Regions from separate parts of the Halomonas sp. HP20-15 genome, predicted to be linked through region 4. Evidence: predicted binding sites of a transcription regulator. Region 4 holds the regulator's gene; each other region holds the start of a gene.
What was found. The regulator sigma-54, encoded in region 4, starts transcription at its own class of promoters, with help from an activator protein. The targets are predictions, from matches to a motif close to TGGCACNNNNNTTGCTNT.
Positions count from the first base shown of each region.

Region 1 (4,291 bases), on a different contig from region 4:
CGTAAACTCCGTCGCTTGAATCGTTTTCGCCTTAGCTACGCGCCCCGGTCTGACCATCGCTCGAAAGGCTCTCGCTCCACCGGAGTAAGGCCTTGGAAACCCTGGAGAATGCTATGAACGAGACACGCCGGGCCGCACTGGATGCGGCTCTCGAAAAGCTGCCGCTGGTGGCGATCCTGCGCGGCGTCAGGCCGGACGAAATCGACGCTATCTTCGATGCGCTGGTGGCGGCGGGCTTCAAGATGATCGAGATTCCGCTCAATTCGCCGCGACCATGGGAGAGCCTAGAGCGGATCGCCAAGCGCTGCCCGGACGATGTGGTGATCGGCGCCGGTACCGTGCTCGACCCCAATGTCTGCCAGCGCCTGGCGGATCTCGACGCGCCGCTGGTGATCACTCCCAACAGCGACCCGCTGGTGGTCAGCGAAGCCGCGAGACTCGAGCTGGCGCCGATGATCGGCTGCCTGAGCCCGACCGAGGCGTTGGCCGCTGCCCAGGCCGGGGCGACGGCGCTGAAGCTGTTCCCCGCCGGCAGTCTGGGAACCGCCTACTTCAAGGACATCAAGGCGGTGATGCCGCTCGACATGCCGATATTCGCGGTGGGCGGCATCGATGTCCACAACATGGGCGACTGGATCGCCGCCGGGATCGACGGCTTCGGCTTCGGCGGTAGCGTCTACAAGCCCGGCTGGTCGGCCGATGAAGTCGGCGAGAGGGCGCGCGGGCTGATCAGTGAATGGCGGCGCATCAGGGAAGGCCTGAGCCAGGCCTCGGAACTCGAGCGCGAGGCCGACGCATGAGTGACGCTACGCACGCCGGTTCCGATCGCCTGATCGCCATCGACTGGGGGACCAGCAACTTCCGCGCCTTCCTGGTCGATCGCAGTAGTGGCGAATGCCTCGATAGCCGCCGCTCCGAAGCCGGCCTGCGCTCGCTCTCCAGTGCCGAATTCCCGCACTATTGCGCCGCCCAGGTGGGCGACTGGCGCGAAGAGGGCGGCGCGGCGTCGGGCGCTAAAAGCGTGCCGATCTACCTGGCCGGCATGGTCGGCTCCAAGCGCGGCTGGAGCGAGGCGCCGCAACTGGACCTGCCGGTGAGTGCCGCCGATCTGGCGGCGCATGTCGTGCCCGCGCCGGGGCTCGACAATGCCTGGATCGTGCCGGGGGTGAAGATCGTCGACGCCACGCATGTCGATGTGATGCGCGGCGAGGAGATCCAGGCCTTCGGTGCGCTGTCGCTGTGCAATACCCGGGAGGCGCTGTGTTGCCTGCCGGGCACGCACAGCAAGTGGGCGCGGCTCGTCGATGCGCAACTGGTCGATTTCACCACCGCCATGACCGGCGAGCTCTACCATGCGGTGCGCTTTCACACCCTGCCCGGCGAACCGGCTCGCGAATCGGCGGAGTTCGAGGCCGCGGCGTTCGACCAGGGGCTCGAGGCGGCCGGTCATCCGGCGGGAATACTGCACGCGCTGTTCGAGGCGCGCAGTCGTCATCTCTATTCAGGGTTGGCGAGCGAGCAGGTGGGAAGCTATCTCTCGGGGGTGACCATCGGCAGTGAAGTGCTGAGCCAACGGCGAATTCACCCGCAAGCTGGCGAGGTGATTCTGGTCGGGTCGAGCACGCTCAACGCGCTTTATCGTCGGGCGATGACCGCGGTGGGTTTCGAGGTTCGCGAGATCGATAGCGACCAGGCGACACTGGCCGGTTTGTGCACTCTAGCCGAGCAGCACCAGCGAAAAGCCTCGCATTGAGCGCACCTAATCGCTGTCCGAAATCGAGCGTCTGCGCTTTCAAAGCCAAACGAGCGATGCTGAAAAAGGCGGGCCCTGTGGCCCGCCTTTTTCATGTCAATGGCTCGTAAAATTGCCGGTTCAATAAGCGAGGCATGTCGAGGCAAGAAGCAGACGCTCAGGCGAGCTTCAGATAGCTTTCGAACTGTTCGACGATGGCCTTGGGCGATTCGCGGATATCGACGCGAAAGGCTTCATCGGCAGTCGGCGGCTCCAGCGTGCTCAGTTGGCTGTCGAGCATGTGCTCGCCGGCAAAGAAATGCGAGCCGCGGTTGTTGAGACGCTGCAGCAGGACTTCACGACTGCCGTGAAGGTAGAGAATCTTCAGGTTGGGTGCCCCTTGGCGCAGCACGTCGCGATAATGGCGCTTGAGTGCCGAGCAACCGATGACCACGTGGCGGTTCTCACTTCTATAGCGCCTGAAGATGTCGGCTAACGTGGCCAGCCAGCCTTCTCGATCCTCGTCGTTCAAGGGTTCGCCCCGCGACATCTTGGCGATGCTGGTCGGACTGTGATGATCGTCGGCATCGACGAATTCAGCACCAATTGACGCGGCTACGTCGCGTCCGATGTGCGACTTTCCTGATCCCGAAACCCCCATGACCAGGATGCAATGAGATGTGGTTTCCATGTCGGGGAAGCACTCATTTATTGATGTCAATTTAGCTTCGATACTAGCATTTTTCAGCCGCCAATGGGCGGATTGTCGGGCTGGCATCCGCCATTTTTCGATTAACCGCGACGGGGCTAGCCGATGTCGGGCCACTTTGGCGCGCCACGGCGTATCGCCGGCCCGACATGGTTTTGGGGACCTGAACGAAGCGGGACTATCGACTATCGTGAGGGAGCGGTCGAACCGGCGGTGCATGCGGAGCCCCGCCGGGCTGTCGGTCGCTCCGGTTGGCACGTTCCATGCATGTTCATCGCCATGATGCGGCTCCCGCTGGCTTCGAGGGGCGCCAAGCATTTCCTGGAGGTCGTGATGACGCAACCCATGTCGCAACGCCCGCGCCTGATCTTCACCGATCTGGATGGCTCGTTGCTCGATCACTACAGCTATGACTGGTCGCCTGCCGTGCCGTGGCTGAAGCGTTTGAAGCAGGCGGGCGTCCCGGTGATTCCGGTAACCAGCAAGACCCGCGCCGAGCTGATGTCGCTGCGGCTCGACCTGGGACTCGCCGACTCGCCGTTTATCGCCGAGAACGGCGCGGTGATCGGCTTGCCGGCGAGCTGGCAGCACGCCCGGCTGGACCGTGACCCACGCAATCTCGACGGCCTGTGCGTCAAGACCCCGAGCGTCGACAACGACTTCCTGTGGCGGCGCCTCGAGGTACTGCGCGAGCGGCTCAAGCTGTATTACCGCTGCATGCGCGAGATGACCGTCGAAGAGGTCATGCGCGCGACCGGGCTCGACGAGCCGCAGGCGCGCCAGTCGCGCATCCGCGAGGGCAGCGAACCGCTGCTCTGGGACGATAGCGACGAGGCGCTGGAAGTCTTCCGCAGGGCGCTGCACAACGACGGACTGACGCTGACCCGCGGCGGACACTTCTGGCACGTCATGGGCGATGTCGACAAGGGGCGCTCGTTGCGTTGGCTGATGGCCCGCTTCGAGGCGCTGCGCGGCGAGATGCCCGCGACCCTGGGCCTGGGCGACGGCCCCGACGACACCTCGATGCTCGAGACGGTGGACCAGGCGGTGCTGATTCGCGGCGAGCACCGTCAGCCGGTCTCGATCGTCAATCCGCACCTCTACTGCACCCGTAGCCCAGGCCCGGCGGGCTGGGCGGAAGGGCTCGATTACTGGCTCGGCGAGAGATTCTTCGCGCCTTCCTCGCAGGAGGGCGAGCCTGCATGAGCGGCGTTCCGGCGTTCCGGCGTTCCGGCGTTCCGGCGGTCGGCATTTCGCGTCGCCGGTTGCGATGGTAAAAGTACCGGTCCGTTCGCCATTGTAAGATGGACAAGACGATGACCGCTTCCGATGCCCGGTCCGCAGAAGCCCTGCCGATAGAGGCGCGATTGCCCGAGGTGCGGCGCGCCCTGGACACGCATTCCCGCGCGCTGCTGGTGGCTGAACCCGGCGCCGGCAAGACGACCCGCGTGCCGCTGGCCTTGCTGGACTCACCCTGGTGCGGCGAAGGGCGACTGTTGCTGCTCGAGCCGCGTCGCGTCGCGGCCCGATTGGCGGCCCGCTACATGGCCGAGCGGCTCGGAGAGCCGGTCGGCGAGACGGTGGGCTATCGCATGCGCGGCGAGACCCGGGTAAGTGCCCGCACGCGCCTGGAAGTGGTGACCCAGGGCGTATTGACGCGCCTGATCCAGGACGATCCGATGCTCGAAGGCATCGCGGGTATCGTCTTCGACGAATTCCATGAGCGTAGCCTGGAGGCCGATCTGGGCCTGGCCCTGGCGCTCGACGCCCAGGCCGGTCTGCGCGAGGACCTGCGGCTCTTGGTGATGTCGGCGACGCTCGACGTCGAGGCGCTCGAGGCCGTGCTTGGA
Region 1 is NZ_JAWQLY010000007.1:1,412-5,702, forward strand. It holds gene R6258_RS10520 (2-dehydro-3-deoxy-6-phosphogalactonate aldolase) at 114-800, shown strand; gene R6258_RS10525 (2-dehydro-3-deoxygalactonokinase) at 797-1,753, shown strand; gene R6258_RS10530 (gluconokinase) at 1,911-2,423, opposite strand; gene R6258_RS10535 (HAD-IIB family hydrolase) at 2,775-3,647, shown strand; gene hrpB (ATP-dependent helicase HrpB) at 3,758-4,291, shown strand, end outside.
Region 1: a site for sigma-54 is predicted at 2,694-2,711, ahead of R6258_RS10535 (HAD-IIB family hydrolase). Genes of this name have one in related genera too.

Region 2 (4,291 bases), on a different contig from region 4:
TATGTATTCATAAGCCTGGCGACCTGGAATCCGGAAGGGCCCCGGTTACCGTGACGCTGACGTAGGCCGTCCGATGTCACGATGCGGCAACGGCATTGCTGCCAACGTCTCGCAGGCCTCTGCTACCCCCTATCTACTGCGATAGTTGTGTAAACAAGAGTAGCTCTGGGTTTCTGAGTGTTTCAATTGGCCAGCTGGCTGATTTTGCAGCCTTTCATGGTTGGTTTTCGCCGAGTGCGAAGGGCTGAGACGCTTCATCCGGCAAGCCCTCGCAGGGCTGAGTCGACGCTAATCCTTGGCGATGGGCATCGTTGCTCATTGGTGAACCAAAATGGTGCATCAAGGGTCATTTATGCTCTTCCATGGTGCACGAGCAGGGCGTGTGCACCGCCATGATGCGATCCAGGCTGATCGGAGAGCGCTTTGCGGCATCCTCACCTGGGCGCTTTCCGCTTGTAATTCATTGGCTTGATGAATGGTCGCGATTGCCCTTGCGCCATTTTGGCACGGCTTCTGCATTTGTTTTGTCAGAAATGGCATGCATGGGCAATCCGCGCCCCGACGTGCTAAAACGACGCTGGACACGCAAGCCAATGGCTCATCTGTGGAGGACACCATGTCTGAGAAGACTCTAGCCCTGATCGAAGAACACGACGTCAAGTGGGTAGACCTGCGCTTTACCGACACCAAGGGCAAGGAGCAGCACGTTACGATCCCGGCCGGCGCGGTCGACGATGAGTTCTTCGAGGACGGTCAGATGTTCGATGGTTCTTCCATCGAAGGCTGGAAGGGCATCAACGAATCCGACATGATTCTGCGCCCCGAAGACGGCACCGGCTTCCTCGACCCGTTCACCGAAGATGCCACCCTGGTGTTGCGTTGCGACATCATCGAGCCGTCGACCATGCAGGGTTACGAGCGCGACCCGCGCTCCATCGCCAAGCGCGCAGAGGCGTTCCTGAGTGCCTCGGGCCTGGGCGATACCGCATTCTTCGGCCCCGAGCCGGAATTCTTCATCTTCGACGAAGTGCACTGGAAGGCCGACATCGAAGGCGCCATGTACAAGATCACCTCCGAAGAGGGCGCCTGGTCGACCGATCGCAAGATCGAAGGCGGCAACCTGGCGCACCGTCCGCGCGTCAAGGGTGGCTACTTCCCGGTCCCGCCGGTGGACAGCTTCCACGACATCCGTAGCGCGATGTGCAACACCCTCGAGGCGATCGGCCAGAGCGTCGAAGTGCACCACCATGAGGTGGCTAACGCCGGCCAGAACGAGATCGGCGTCAAGTTCAACACGCTGGTCAAGAAGGCAGACGAGGTTCAGGAACTCAAGTACGTGGTCCACAACGTGGCCCACGCCTACGGCAAGACCGCGACCTTCATGCCCAAGCCGCTGGTCGGCGACAACGGTTCCGGCATGCACGTTCACTCCTCCTTCTGGAAGGATGGCGAGAACCAGTTCGCCGGCGACGAGTACGCGGGGCTGTCCGAGACGGCGCTGTACTACATCGGTGGCATCATCAAGCATGCGCGGGCGCTGAACGCCTTCACCAACGCCTCGACCAACTCCTACAAGCGCCTGGTTCCGGGCTTCGAGGCGCCGGTCATGCTCGCCTACAGTGCGCGCAACCGCAGTGCCTCGATCCGCATCCCGTACACCGCCAGCCCGAAGGGCAAGCGCGTCGAGTGCCGCTTCCCCGACCCGACCGCCAACCCGTACCTGGCGTTCGCAGCGATGCTGATGGCCGGTATCGACGGGGTGAAGAACAAGATTCACCCCGGCGACGCGATGGACAAGAACCTCTATGACCTGCCGCCGGAAGAGGGCAAGTCGGTGCCGACCGTGGCCAACAGCCTTGAGCAGGCGCTCGAAGCCCTCGACAAGGATCGTGCGTTCCTGACCGAGGGTGGGGTGTTCACCGACGACACGATCGATGCCTATATCGAGCTCAAGGGCGAGGACGTCGAGCGCCTGCGCATGACGACTCACCCGGTCGAGTTCGACCTCTACTACAGCTGCTAATCAGCCGAGCGAAGCCAGCCGCTCGATCACAGAGGCCCGCCTTCCCGGCGGGCCTTTTTGCATTACACTGGCGGATATCGTAAATCGCTCAAGTGTCGGCGACAGGCGCGGTGCAAAGGGGTGAAGGATCATGATCAAGCGCGTTTTCGCGGTTCCGCTGCTATGCGTCATCGCACTGGGGATAGCGCCGGGCATGGAGGTTGCCGGGGCGGCCAACGTCTATCGCACGACCGATGCGCAGGGCAACGTGGTGTTCACCGACAAGCCGGTCGGCAACGCCGAGCGGGTCGACCTCGAGCCGTTGACCGTGGTGCCTTCCGCACAGCTCGACGCCGCGCCGCCGCGCACGCAGCGTGCCGAGCCGGCTGCCTCGCGCGACGTCGGCCAGCCCTTCATGCCCTATTCGACCTTCCGCATCGCCGCGCCCGAGGACGGGCAGACCCTGCCCACGGGAGCTGCCGGCAACGTGCAGGTGCAACTGGCCATCGAACCGGCGCTGCGTGAGGATCACAAGGTGCGCTTGCTGGTCGATGGCGCGATAAGCCAGTCGGCCCTGCACAGCTCCGCGTTCATGCTCACCAACCTGGAGCGTGGCGAACATACCCTCATAGCCGAACTGCTCGATGCCGACGGCAAGGTGCGTCATCGCAGTGCGCCGGTCACGCTCTACGTGCAACGCGCCAGCGTCAATCTACCGGCCAATCCCAACAACCCCGCCGGACTGCCACCGAGCCGCACCGGCAAATAGGAAACACTGCACAAATGCCTGCGCGGGCGAATCGCTGCGTTGTGCGGTGCGCGGAATCCTCACATATACCCCATATGCTCCGGTTCCTGTGCTCCGTACGCCTTGCGCTTCATCCCGCTCACCTATTTGTTCCGCGCTTCCTTAGCGGCGCATCGCTCTCTTCGCTGTTTTTGTAAGCGCCGCGTTTTCACCAATGGCGCGCCATCGAGCAGCTTTCTCCGTCCCTATGCACCATAATAGTGCAGAGTGCCTCAGCGCCATGCCCGCCACCCCGCTCGTTTCGGGCCTGGCCAGGCTGGCGCGCTTCTTGCAATCACCAAGCTAACGGATCTCAGGATGTCGAGACGCGCCATGTACCAACGCTTGCTGGAAAATCTGACGACGGCGGTCGTTCTGCTCGACGAGACGCTATGCGTTCGCTGGCTGAACCCGGCTGCCGAAGCATTGCTGGCGGTGAGTCGTGGCCGGGTCGAGGGGACGCGCCTGGAGTGCCTGGAAGGCGAAGGCGGGGCGGTCGCCGGCGTGTTGCGCAAGGCGCTCGCTGAGTACCACCCCTTCACCCAGCGCGAGGCCATATTGCTGCTGGCCGGCGGCGAGGCGATTACCGTCGACTTCACCGTCACGCCACTGTCGGAAGCCGAGCTGCTGCTCGAGATCGAGCCGCGCGACCGGCTGCTGCGCATCTCCCGCGAGGAAGCGCTGGTCGCCCGCCAGGAAACCATCAAGGTGCTGTCGCGCGGGCTGGCGCACGAGATCAAGAATCCGTTGGGCGGGATTCGCGGCGCGGCGCAGCTGCTCGAGCGCGATCTGCCGGATCCGCAGCTGGCCGAGTTCACCCGGGTGATCGTCGAGGAGGCCGATCGTCTGCGCGACCTGGTCGATCGCATGCTCGGCCCCAACCATCTGATTCGCCACGAGCCGCTCAACGTGCACCGGGTGCTCGAGCGGGTGCGCGCACTGCTCGAGGCCGAGCATCCCCGGGTCGGCTATGTACGCGACTACGACCCCAGCCTGCCCGACCTCTACGGCGACGAGTCGCAACTGATCCAGGCGGTACTCAACGTGGCGCGCAACGCCGTCCAGGCGATGGAGGAGAGCGGCACGCCGTCACCCAGGCTGACGCTGCGCACCCGGGCCCGGCGTCAATTCACGCTGGGTGCCGAGCGTCACCGGCTGGTCTGCGAGGTGGCGGTGATCGACAACGGCCCGGGGATCCCCGCGGCGCTGCGCGAGACGCTGTTCTACCCGATGGTCTCGGGGCGCGCCGAGGGCAGCGGGCTGGGGCTGTCGATAGCCCAGTCGATCCTGCATCAGCATCAGGGGCTGGTCGAGTGCGACTCGCATCCCGGATGTACCGAGTTCCGTCTATTGATGCCGCTGGACGCCCATCACTAGCCGGACGGAGCACTACGACAGCGCCGGATGCGCTGAGACTGCGACATTCGCCGGAGGCGAAACCATGCTACCCGCTGGAGGGCTTTATGAATGATGTCGCCCGTATCGTCATCGTCGACGACGAC
Region 2 is NZ_JAWQLY010000015.1:43,416-47,706, reverse strand. It holds gene R6258_RS16820 (hypothetical protein) at 1-11, opposite strand, end outside; gene glnA (glutamate--ammonia ligase) at 617-2,023, shown strand; gene R6258_RS16810 (DUF4124 domain-containing protein) at 2,154-2,771, shown strand; gene glnL (nitrogen regulation protein NR(II)) at 3,123-4,166, shown strand; gene ntrC (nitrogen regulation protein NR(I)) at 4,253-4,291, shown strand, end outside.
Region 2: a site for sigma-54 is predicted at 3,068-3,085, ahead of glnL (nitrogen regulation protein NR(II)). Genes of this name have one in related genera too.

Region 3 (4,291 bases), on a different contig from region 4:
ATCCATGCCGGCTACGAACGCGCCTTCACGTCGATCGTCGATGGCAACATCACCACCCTGCTGGTGGCGTTGATCCTGTTCTCGATCGGCACCGGGCCGGTCAAGGGCTTCGCCGTGACCCTGTCGCTGGGCATCCTGACCTCGATGTTCACCGCCATCCTGGTGTCGCGGGCGATCGTCAATCTCTCCATTGGCGGCAAGCCATTGAAGAAACTCTGGATTTAAGGGGCTAACGCGATGCGACAGTTCGACTTCATGGGCAAGCGCCGCCTGGCCTTCATCGCCTCCGGCGCGTTGTTGCTGGTCTCGCTCCTCTCCCTGCTGTTCCAGCAGCTCAACCTGGGGCTGGATTTCACCGGCGGTACGCTGGTCGAGGTTCGCTACGCCACCGCGCCGGCGCTCGAGGCCGTGCGCCAGGCGCTGGAGAGCGCCGGCTTCAGCAACGTCTCGGTACAGACCTTCGGTGCGCCCTCGGAGGTCCTGGTACGCCTGCAGCAGGCCTTCGATCCCGGTGTCGGCCAGCAGGTCACCGACGTGCTACGGCAGAGCGGCGAGAACGTCAGCCTGGTGCGCGCCGAGTTCGTCGGCGCCCAGGTCGGCGATCAGCTGCGCGACCAGAGCGGCCTGGGCATGCTGGTGGCGCTCGGCGTGGTAATGCTCTATGTGGCGCTGCGTTTCCAGTACAAGTTCTCGCTGGGCGCGCTACTGGCGCTGGTCCATGACGTGATCATCGTGCTCGGGGTGTTCTCGCTGTTCCAGATCGACTTCGACCTGACCGTGCTGGCCGCGGTGCTGGCGGTGATCGGCTACTCGCTCAACGACACCATCATCATCTACGACCGGATCCGCGAGAACATCCGCAAGTCGCGCATCGATCACATGCCGACGATCTTCAACGAGGCGATCAACCAGACCCTGTCGCGCACCCTGGCGACCTCCGGCACTACCCTGCTGGTGCTGCTGGCACTGCTGCTGCTGGGCGGCGACATGATCCACAACTTCGCCCTGGCGCTGATCATCGGCGTGGGCGTGGGCACCTACTCGTCGGTCTACGTCGCATCGGCGCTGCTGATCTCGGTCAAGCTGCAGCGCGAGGACCTGATGCCGGCCCAGAAGGAAAACGCCGAGGGCGAAGAAGAGTTGCCCTAAGCGCATCCAAGCATCGGCCAGTCACGACACCCCGCCCCGGCGGGGTGTCGTCGTTTGTGCGCAGGCTCAACCCACGTCGCCGATGCGCAGGCCGTGCTTGCGTAGCTTGCGCACCACGCTGGGCTGGCTGATGCCCAATCGCGCGGCCAGCGTATAGGTGCTGGGCAGCTCGGCGCACAGCGTGGCGAGAATTCCGCGCTCTGTCGCGTCGAGCGCCTGCCGCAGCGTCTGGCCCTCGGCCAGCCCCGCCGGGGCGCTCATCGCCGGGCTGCCGGACGGCTCGGGAGCGGCGCCGGCTGGCGCGGCTGCCGGCGCACCGATCAGCTCGCCGGGACTCGCCAGCCAGGTGCGCTCCATCCAGTTTTCCAGCTCGCGCACGTTGCCCGGCCAGTCGCGGCCCATCAGTTCCGGCCATACGCGGGGGTGCAGCACCTTGGACTGGCCGTAGCGCTGGTTGAGCCGCGCGAGCTGCAGCTCCACCAGCCCCGGAATGTCCTCGCGGCGCTCGCGCAGCGGCGGCAGGGTCACGGGAATGACGTTGAGCCGGTAGTACAAATCGAGGCGAAAGGCGCCGCTCTCGACCCGCGCGGCGAGATCCTGGTTCGAGGCCACCACCAGGCGAAAATCGACCCGTCGCGAGCGGGTGTCGCCCAGCCGGGTGACTTCGCCATCCTGGATCACCTTGAGCAGCTTGCTCTGCATCGATAACGGCAGCTCGCCGATCTCGTCGAGGAACAGCGTGCCGCCATCGGCCATCTCCAGCACCCCGGCCTTGCCCTGGCGGGCCGCACCACTGAACGCCCCGGGCTGATAGCCGAACATCTCGGACTCGAACAGCGCCTCGGGAATCGCCGCGCAATTGACGTCGATGAACGCTCTCTCATGGCGCTCGCTCCAGCGGTGCAGTTGGCGCGCGAAGGCGGTCTTGCCGACCCCCGATTCGCCGAGCATCAGCACCGTGGCGCCGCTGGGCGCGACCCGCTTGAGCAGCAGCGCCACCTCGCGCATCACCCCGCTGCGCGCTTCCAGACTGTCGAGCTCGAGATCGTCGTCCAGCGCGGAGGCCCCGCCGCGCTTCAGGTGCTCGCTGAAGCGCCGCTGCAACAGCGCGTACTCGTCCTGCAGCAGCTGCAGGTCGGTGAGATCCATCGAGCGCGAGACGATGCGCACCAGCACGCCGTCGAGAAATACCGGATGCGCCTCGGCGATCACCCGCCGGCCGGTGCCGGTATGCTGCATCAACTGCGCCGGCTGGCGGGTGCGCATCACCTCCTGGGTCACCGACGGCGACAGCACGCCGCGCTCGACCAGTTGCTGAACGGTGCTCGCGCGCAGCTCCTCGCGGCTCAGGCCGTACACCGCCGCGCTACCGGGGCTGACATCGCGGATGCGGCCGTCGGCATCGACGATGAAGAAGTGGTCGTGGGCGGTCTCGACGATGGTCTCGAGCACCGCGCTGTCGATGTCGCTCATGGCGTTTCCGGTCACTGGCCGATGCGTTTTTGCATCACGATACATGTATGAATCGCAATCGGCCATTTTCAATTCATTAATGAATCATATTGCTGACTCAACCCCGTAACCACGCCGCTGAATGGCTGGCACGGTTCCTGCAATGTCCAGGGTGTGAGCAGTGAGCGACAATAACGCCCGATCTCAGGAGATAGCATGGACAAGCCGAACCTCAACCAGCCGCTGGGCGGCAACGAGATGCCGCGCTTCGGCGGCCCGGCGACGATGATGCGCCTGCCGACCCAGGCCACAGCCGCCGGCCTGGACGCCGCCTTCATCGGCATTCCCATGGACATCGGCACCTCCAATCGTCCGGGCACCCGGCTCGGCCCGCGCCAGATTCGCGACGAGTCGCGCATGCTGCGGCCCTACAACATGGCGACCCGCGCCGCGCCGTTCGACAGCCTGCAGGTGGCCGACATCGGCGACGTGCCGATCAACACCTTCAACCTGCCCAGGAACCTCGACATCATCAGCGGTTTCTACGACGAGGTGCTCGCCCACGGCTGCGTGCCGCTGACGTTGGGCGGCGACCACACCCTGACCTGGCCGATCCTGCGCGCCATCGCCAACAAGCACGGCCCGGTGGGACTGATCCACATCGACGCCCACGCCGACGTCAATCCGCACATGTTCGGCGAGGAGGTCGCCCATGGCTGCCCGTTCCGCCGCGCCCAGGAAGAGGGCCTGCTCGACAGCCGACGGGTGGTCCAGATCGGCCTGCGCGGTACCGGCTACGCCGCCGACGACTTCGACTGGTGTCGCGACCAGGGCTTTCGCGTGGTGCCCGCCGAACAGTGCTGGTACCAGTCGCTGGCACCGCTGATGGCCGAAGTCCGCGAGCAGATGGGCGACGGCCCGGTGTACATCTCGTTCGACATCGACGGCCTCGACCCGTCCGTGGCGCCGGGCACCGGCACCGTCGAGATGGGGGGCCTCACCGCCCAGCAGGGGCTCGAGATCGTCCGCGGCGCCCACGGCCTGAACGTGGTCGGCGGCGACCTGGTCGAGGTTTCGCCGCCTTACGACACCAGCGGCAACACCGCGCTGATGGGCGCCACCCTGCTCTATGAAATGCTCTGCGTCCTGCCGGGCGTCGAGCGCCGCTGATCCACGACGGCGTTGGTCGTGGCCGGCCGACGCTTTCCGATCCGCTTTCCTGATCGACAACAACAATGGGTAACCACCATGTCTTCCACGCAAGCCACGGCCGCAGGCCGTAACGACAGCAACGCACCCCACGGCGGGCGAATCAACCCCCGGGCGCTGATCAAGTTCCTGATCCCCTCGCTGATCGGGATCGGCATGTTCCTGATCCCGTTTTCCACCGGCGACGGCATCAATATCGGCATGGGCATGCTTGCCGACGGGCTCAAGGCGCTGCTGGGCGCCGCGCTGCCGGCGATCGCCGTGGCCGTGCTGTGCCTGTCGGCGCTGCTCACCGCGCTGGTCAAGCTGACCCGGCCGGGCTGGGCCCGCGAGGGCGCGGCCAACGAGCTGTTCGACGTCGCGCCGCTGTGGTTCGCCATGCGCGTGCTCGGCGCCGCGTTCGCGCTGATGACCTATTTCCAGGTCGGCCCGGCCTTCATCATCGCCGACTTCACCGGCGGGGTGATGCTCAACGACCTGG
Region 3 is NZ_JAWQLY010000003.1:357,380-361,670, reverse strand. It holds gene secD (protein translocase subunit SecD) at 1-225, shown strand, start outside; gene secF (protein translocase subunit SecF) at 238-1,149, shown strand; gene R6258_RS06325 (sigma-54 interaction domain-containing protein) at 1,216-2,622, opposite strand; gene speB (agmatinase) at 2,818-3,771, shown strand; gene R6258_RS06315 (YjiH family protein) at 3,850-4,291, shown strand, end outside.
Region 3: a site for sigma-54 is predicted at 2,749-2,766, ahead of speB (agmatinase). Genes of this name have one in related genera too.

Region 4 (4,291 bases):
GGGCAACCAGCGCTCGAGCCAGTCGCGGATGTCGTCGGCCATGGCGCCGACATCCGGATAATCCTCGAGGAAAGTCACGATCTCGGCATCCCGGCCGTTGAACGGACGCAGCCGCGGGTCCCAGTAGGGATTGGGCAGGCAGCGGGCGTCGAAGACGGTATCGGCGTCGAGCGGCACCCCGCGCTTGAAGCCGAATGACTCGAAGGTCAGCGTGAGCTGTTCGCTGGTATGGTGGGCGACCTGCTCGGCGATGCGCCCGCGCAGGTCGTGGACCGAGAGCTGCGAGGTGTCCATGACCAGGTCGGCCAGATCTCGGATGCCCGACAGCGCGTTCTCCTCGGACTCGATCGCCTCGGCCAGGGTCATCTGGCTATTGCGGGTCAGCGGATGGCGGCGGCGGGTTGCCGAGTAGCGCTCGAGCAGGATCTTGTCCTCGGCTGTCAGGTAGACCACCTGACAATCGATGCCACGCTTGCGAACGGCCTCGAGCTGCGTGGGGAAACGTTCGAGGGCCATGGGCAGGTTGCGTGCATCGATGCTGACCGCGACGCTGGCGCGCTTGCTGTCGGCCTGCTGGAGTTCATCGATCAGCGCATCGAGGAGCATCGCCGGCAGGTTGTCGATGGCGTAGAAGCCCAAGTCCTCGAGCGCCTGCAGGGCGATCGACTTGCCGGATCCGGAGCGGCCACTGATGATCACGAGTTGCATGGGGCGGCTCCCTTTTCACGGTGAGTCACGAGTCGGTCATGTGACGTGGCATAAGCCAGGCCCGCGATGCATCGAGGCCTATGAAGCTACTTGGCTTGCCGGGGCGAGGCGCCGGTGCCGTCATCGAGGGCGTGGATGGCCTGGATGAGTGCGTCGTAGAGTTCGCGCTGGCTGGCACTGTGGCGCAGCCGACTGCGGGTCTCGGCGTCGTTCATGATGCCTGCGACCTGGGCGAGCAGTGCCAGGTGGGTGTCGTCGGCCTCTTCGGGCACCAGCAACACGAACACCAGATCCACCGGTTCGCCATCGACCGCATCGAAATCGATCGGTTCCTGAAGCTTGAGGAAGCCTGCTACCGGTGCCTTGCAATGGGGGTTGCGGGCATGGGGGATGGCCACGCCATTGCCGATGCCGGTACTTCCCAGGCGTTCGCGTCCGATCAGCCGGCTGAACACCTCCTGGCTGTCTAGGCTAGGGGTGTTCTGGGCGATGAAGGTGCTGAAGAACTCAAGCACGCGCTTCTTGCTCCCCCCGGGCACGGCAAACAGGGTGCGTTCGGGGGGCAGTATGGCTTCCAATGTCATGATAGGGAGTTAGCGGGCACCGGCGCCTTGCGCGCGAGCCTGAGCCTTTTCCTTGTGTTTGACGAGTTGGCGGTCGAGCTTGTCGGCCAGGGCATCAATGGCGGCATACATGTCGCCGTTTTCGGCTTCGGCATGCAAGTCAGCACCCGCTGCGTGAAGCGTGCAGGCCGCCTGCTGGCGTTCCTTCTCGACCGAGAGCGTTACCTGCACGGTGGTGATGTTGTCGTAGTGGCGTTCCAGCCGCATCAACTTCTCGTTGACATAGTCACGCAATGCATCCGTCAGTTCGACGTGATGGCCGGTGATGTTGGCTTGCATGGCACGTTCCTTTTCGACGAGTGGTGGCTCGATTGTAACCCTTTTTGCAGCTTAGCAAACCCCTTGTGGGATGGCGGCCACACGCGTCGCTTTTCGCGAGCTGAGGGCGTAAAAATCGACGTTCCGAGGTGGCGGGGCGTGGCACGTTCCGTGTGCCGGAAGAGACTTCAGGCGAGGCGCTTGCGTTCGCTGGAGGAGGGAATACCCAGCGCTTCGCGGTACTTGGCGACGGTGCGTCGCGCCACCGCGATGCCGTCGGCGGCGAGCAGATCGACCAGTTTGCTGTCGGAGAGCGGCTTGCGCGGCGGCTCGTCGCCGATCAGCTTCTTCAGGCGCGCGCGTATCGCGGTACTGGAATGCGCATCGCCTTCGCCGCCGCCGACATGGCTCGAAAAGAAGTACTTGAGCTCGAAGACGCCACGCGGCGTATGGATGAACTTCTGCGTGGTGACTCGCGAGATGGTCGACTCGTGCATCTCCACGGTCTGGGCGATATCGGCGAGTACCAGCGGTTTCATGGCTTCTTCGCCACGTTCGAGGAAGTCGAGCTGGCGGACCATGATCTCGCGACCGACCTTGAGCAGGGTGTCGTTGCGACTCGACAGGCTCTTGATCAGCCAGCGCGCTTCCTGAAGATGCTGCTTCATGAAGGTATTGTCGTCGCTCTTGTCGGCCCGCTTTATCAAGGCGGCATAGTCGGGTTGGATGCGCAGCCGCGGTAGCGCCTCGGGGTTGAGCTCGATACGCCAGCCCTCGCGAGTGTGGCGGGCAACCAGGTCGGGGATCACGTAATCGTTGCCGCTGGCGTCGAAGACCTGGCCGGGACGCGGGTCGAGGGCGCGGATCAGCGCGATCACCGCATCGAGCTGAGCGTCGTCGAGGCGCAGCCGGCGCTTGAGCAGCTTGCGATCGTCGCCGGCCAGCGCTTCGAGAAACTGACGCACCAGGCGCTTTGCCTGAGGCAGCAGCGGCGTATCGTCGGCCAGCGTAGCCAACTGTAGCAGCAGGCACTCGCGTAGGTCGCGGGCGAATACGCCGGTGGGGTCGAACTGCTGGAGGCGATACAGGACCTGCTCGACATCGGCGACCTTGAGTCCGGCGAGCCCTTGATTGTGCAGGCCTTCCGTCAGCTCGTCGAGCTGACCTTCGAGGTAGCCGTCGATGGTGATCGAATCGATGAGGCATTCGGCGATCGCATGGTCGCGGCTATCGAGCCCGGCCATTTCGAGCTGCCACTGGAGATGATCCTGCAGGCTCTGATCGGCGCTATTGCGCTCGAAGTCGGGGCCGTCTTCACTGCGCCCGGCGCTGGGGGCCAGGTCCTGGTAGGTATCCGACCATTCGCTGTCCAGCGTGAGTTCCTCGGGGATGTCGCTGGCCCAGTCGTCTTCTACCGTCTCGCCGACGGCAGTTTCCCCATAGTCGTCTTCCATCTCCAGCATGGGGTTGGATTCCAGCGCCTGCTGGATCTCCTGGCGTAGGTCCAGCGTCGACAGCTGCAGCAACTGGATGGCCTGCTGCAACTGGGGCGTCATGGTCAGTTGGGTGCCGACCCGAAGCTGCAACGTGGGTTTCATAGCCATGACAACGTGACTTCACTGACAGGGTTTGATCACACGTTATCCTGCCCGGTATGGCCTTGCAAGTATAAAAGCAATAACCATGCCACGATTAAGGCTAATCCCGCTTGGCGATATCTTGCGTGGAATTTCAGGGCTTGACAGCCGACTCTCGGTGAGGCGGCAGCGAGCGCTCAGAGGCGGAACTCGTTACCTAGGTAGACCTCGCGGACCTTCTTGCTGGCGAGTATCGCTTCCGCGCTACCCTCGGCGATGATCTGGCCGTCGCCGACGATGTAGGCGTTGTCGCAGATGTCCAGCGTCTCGCGCACGTTATGGTCGGTGATCAGCACGCCGATGCCCCGGTCGCGCAGTTGGCGAATGATCGACTTGATTTCGCCGACCGAGATCGGATCGACCCCCGCGAAGGGCTCGTCGAGCAGGATGAACGCCGGCTCGGTGGCCAGCGAGCGGGCGATCTCCACCCGTCGGCGCTCGCCGCCGGACAGGCTCATGCCCATGTTGTCGCGAATGTGGGTGATATGGAATTCCTCGAGCAGCTGTTCGAGCTGGCGCTTGCGCCCCGGCTTGTCCAGGTCGCGCCGCGTCTCGAGGATCGCCATGATGTTGTCGGCGACCGATAGCTTGCGAAAGATCGAGGCTTCCTGAGGCAGGTAGCCGATGCCCGCGCGGGCGCGATGGTGCATCGCCGCGCGGCTGAGATCCTGGTCGTCGATACTCACCTCGCCGGCGTCGGCGCGTACCAGACCGACGATCATGTAGAACGAGGTCGTCTTGCCTGCCCCGTTGGGGCCGAGCAGGCCGACGATGCTGCCCTGGCCGATCGACAGGCTGATGTCCTGGACCACGCGGCGATTCTTGTAACTCTTGGCCAGATGTCTGGCGAACAGCGTCTTCATCGCGCGGGACTCTCCTCTAGACTGGCCTCGGCTGTCGGGGTCATTGTTCGGCCGACTTCGGCGTCAGGCTCATGCGCACGCGCTGGTTCTCGGTGCCCTGAACTTGGGAGCGCGCCTGGACCTGACGATTGTCGAGGAAATACTCGACATAGGCGCCGTTGAAGGTATCGCTGGCCTGGTGCAACTCGGCCTGTCCGATCAG
Region 4 is NZ_JAWQLY010000016.1:18,480-22,770, forward strand. It holds gene rapZ (RNase adapter RapZ) at 1-708, opposite strand, end outside; gene ptsN (PTS IIA-like nitrogen regulatory protein PtsN) at 795-1,292, opposite strand; gene hpf (ribosome hibernation-promoting factor, HPF/YfiA family) at 1,302-1,610, opposite strand; gene R6258_RS17045 (RNA polymerase factor sigma-54) at 1,778-3,193, opposite strand; gene lptB (LPS export ABC transporter ATP-binding protein) at 3,364-4,089, opposite strand; gene lptA (lipopolysaccharide transport periplasmic protein LptA) at 4,130-4,291, opposite strand, start outside.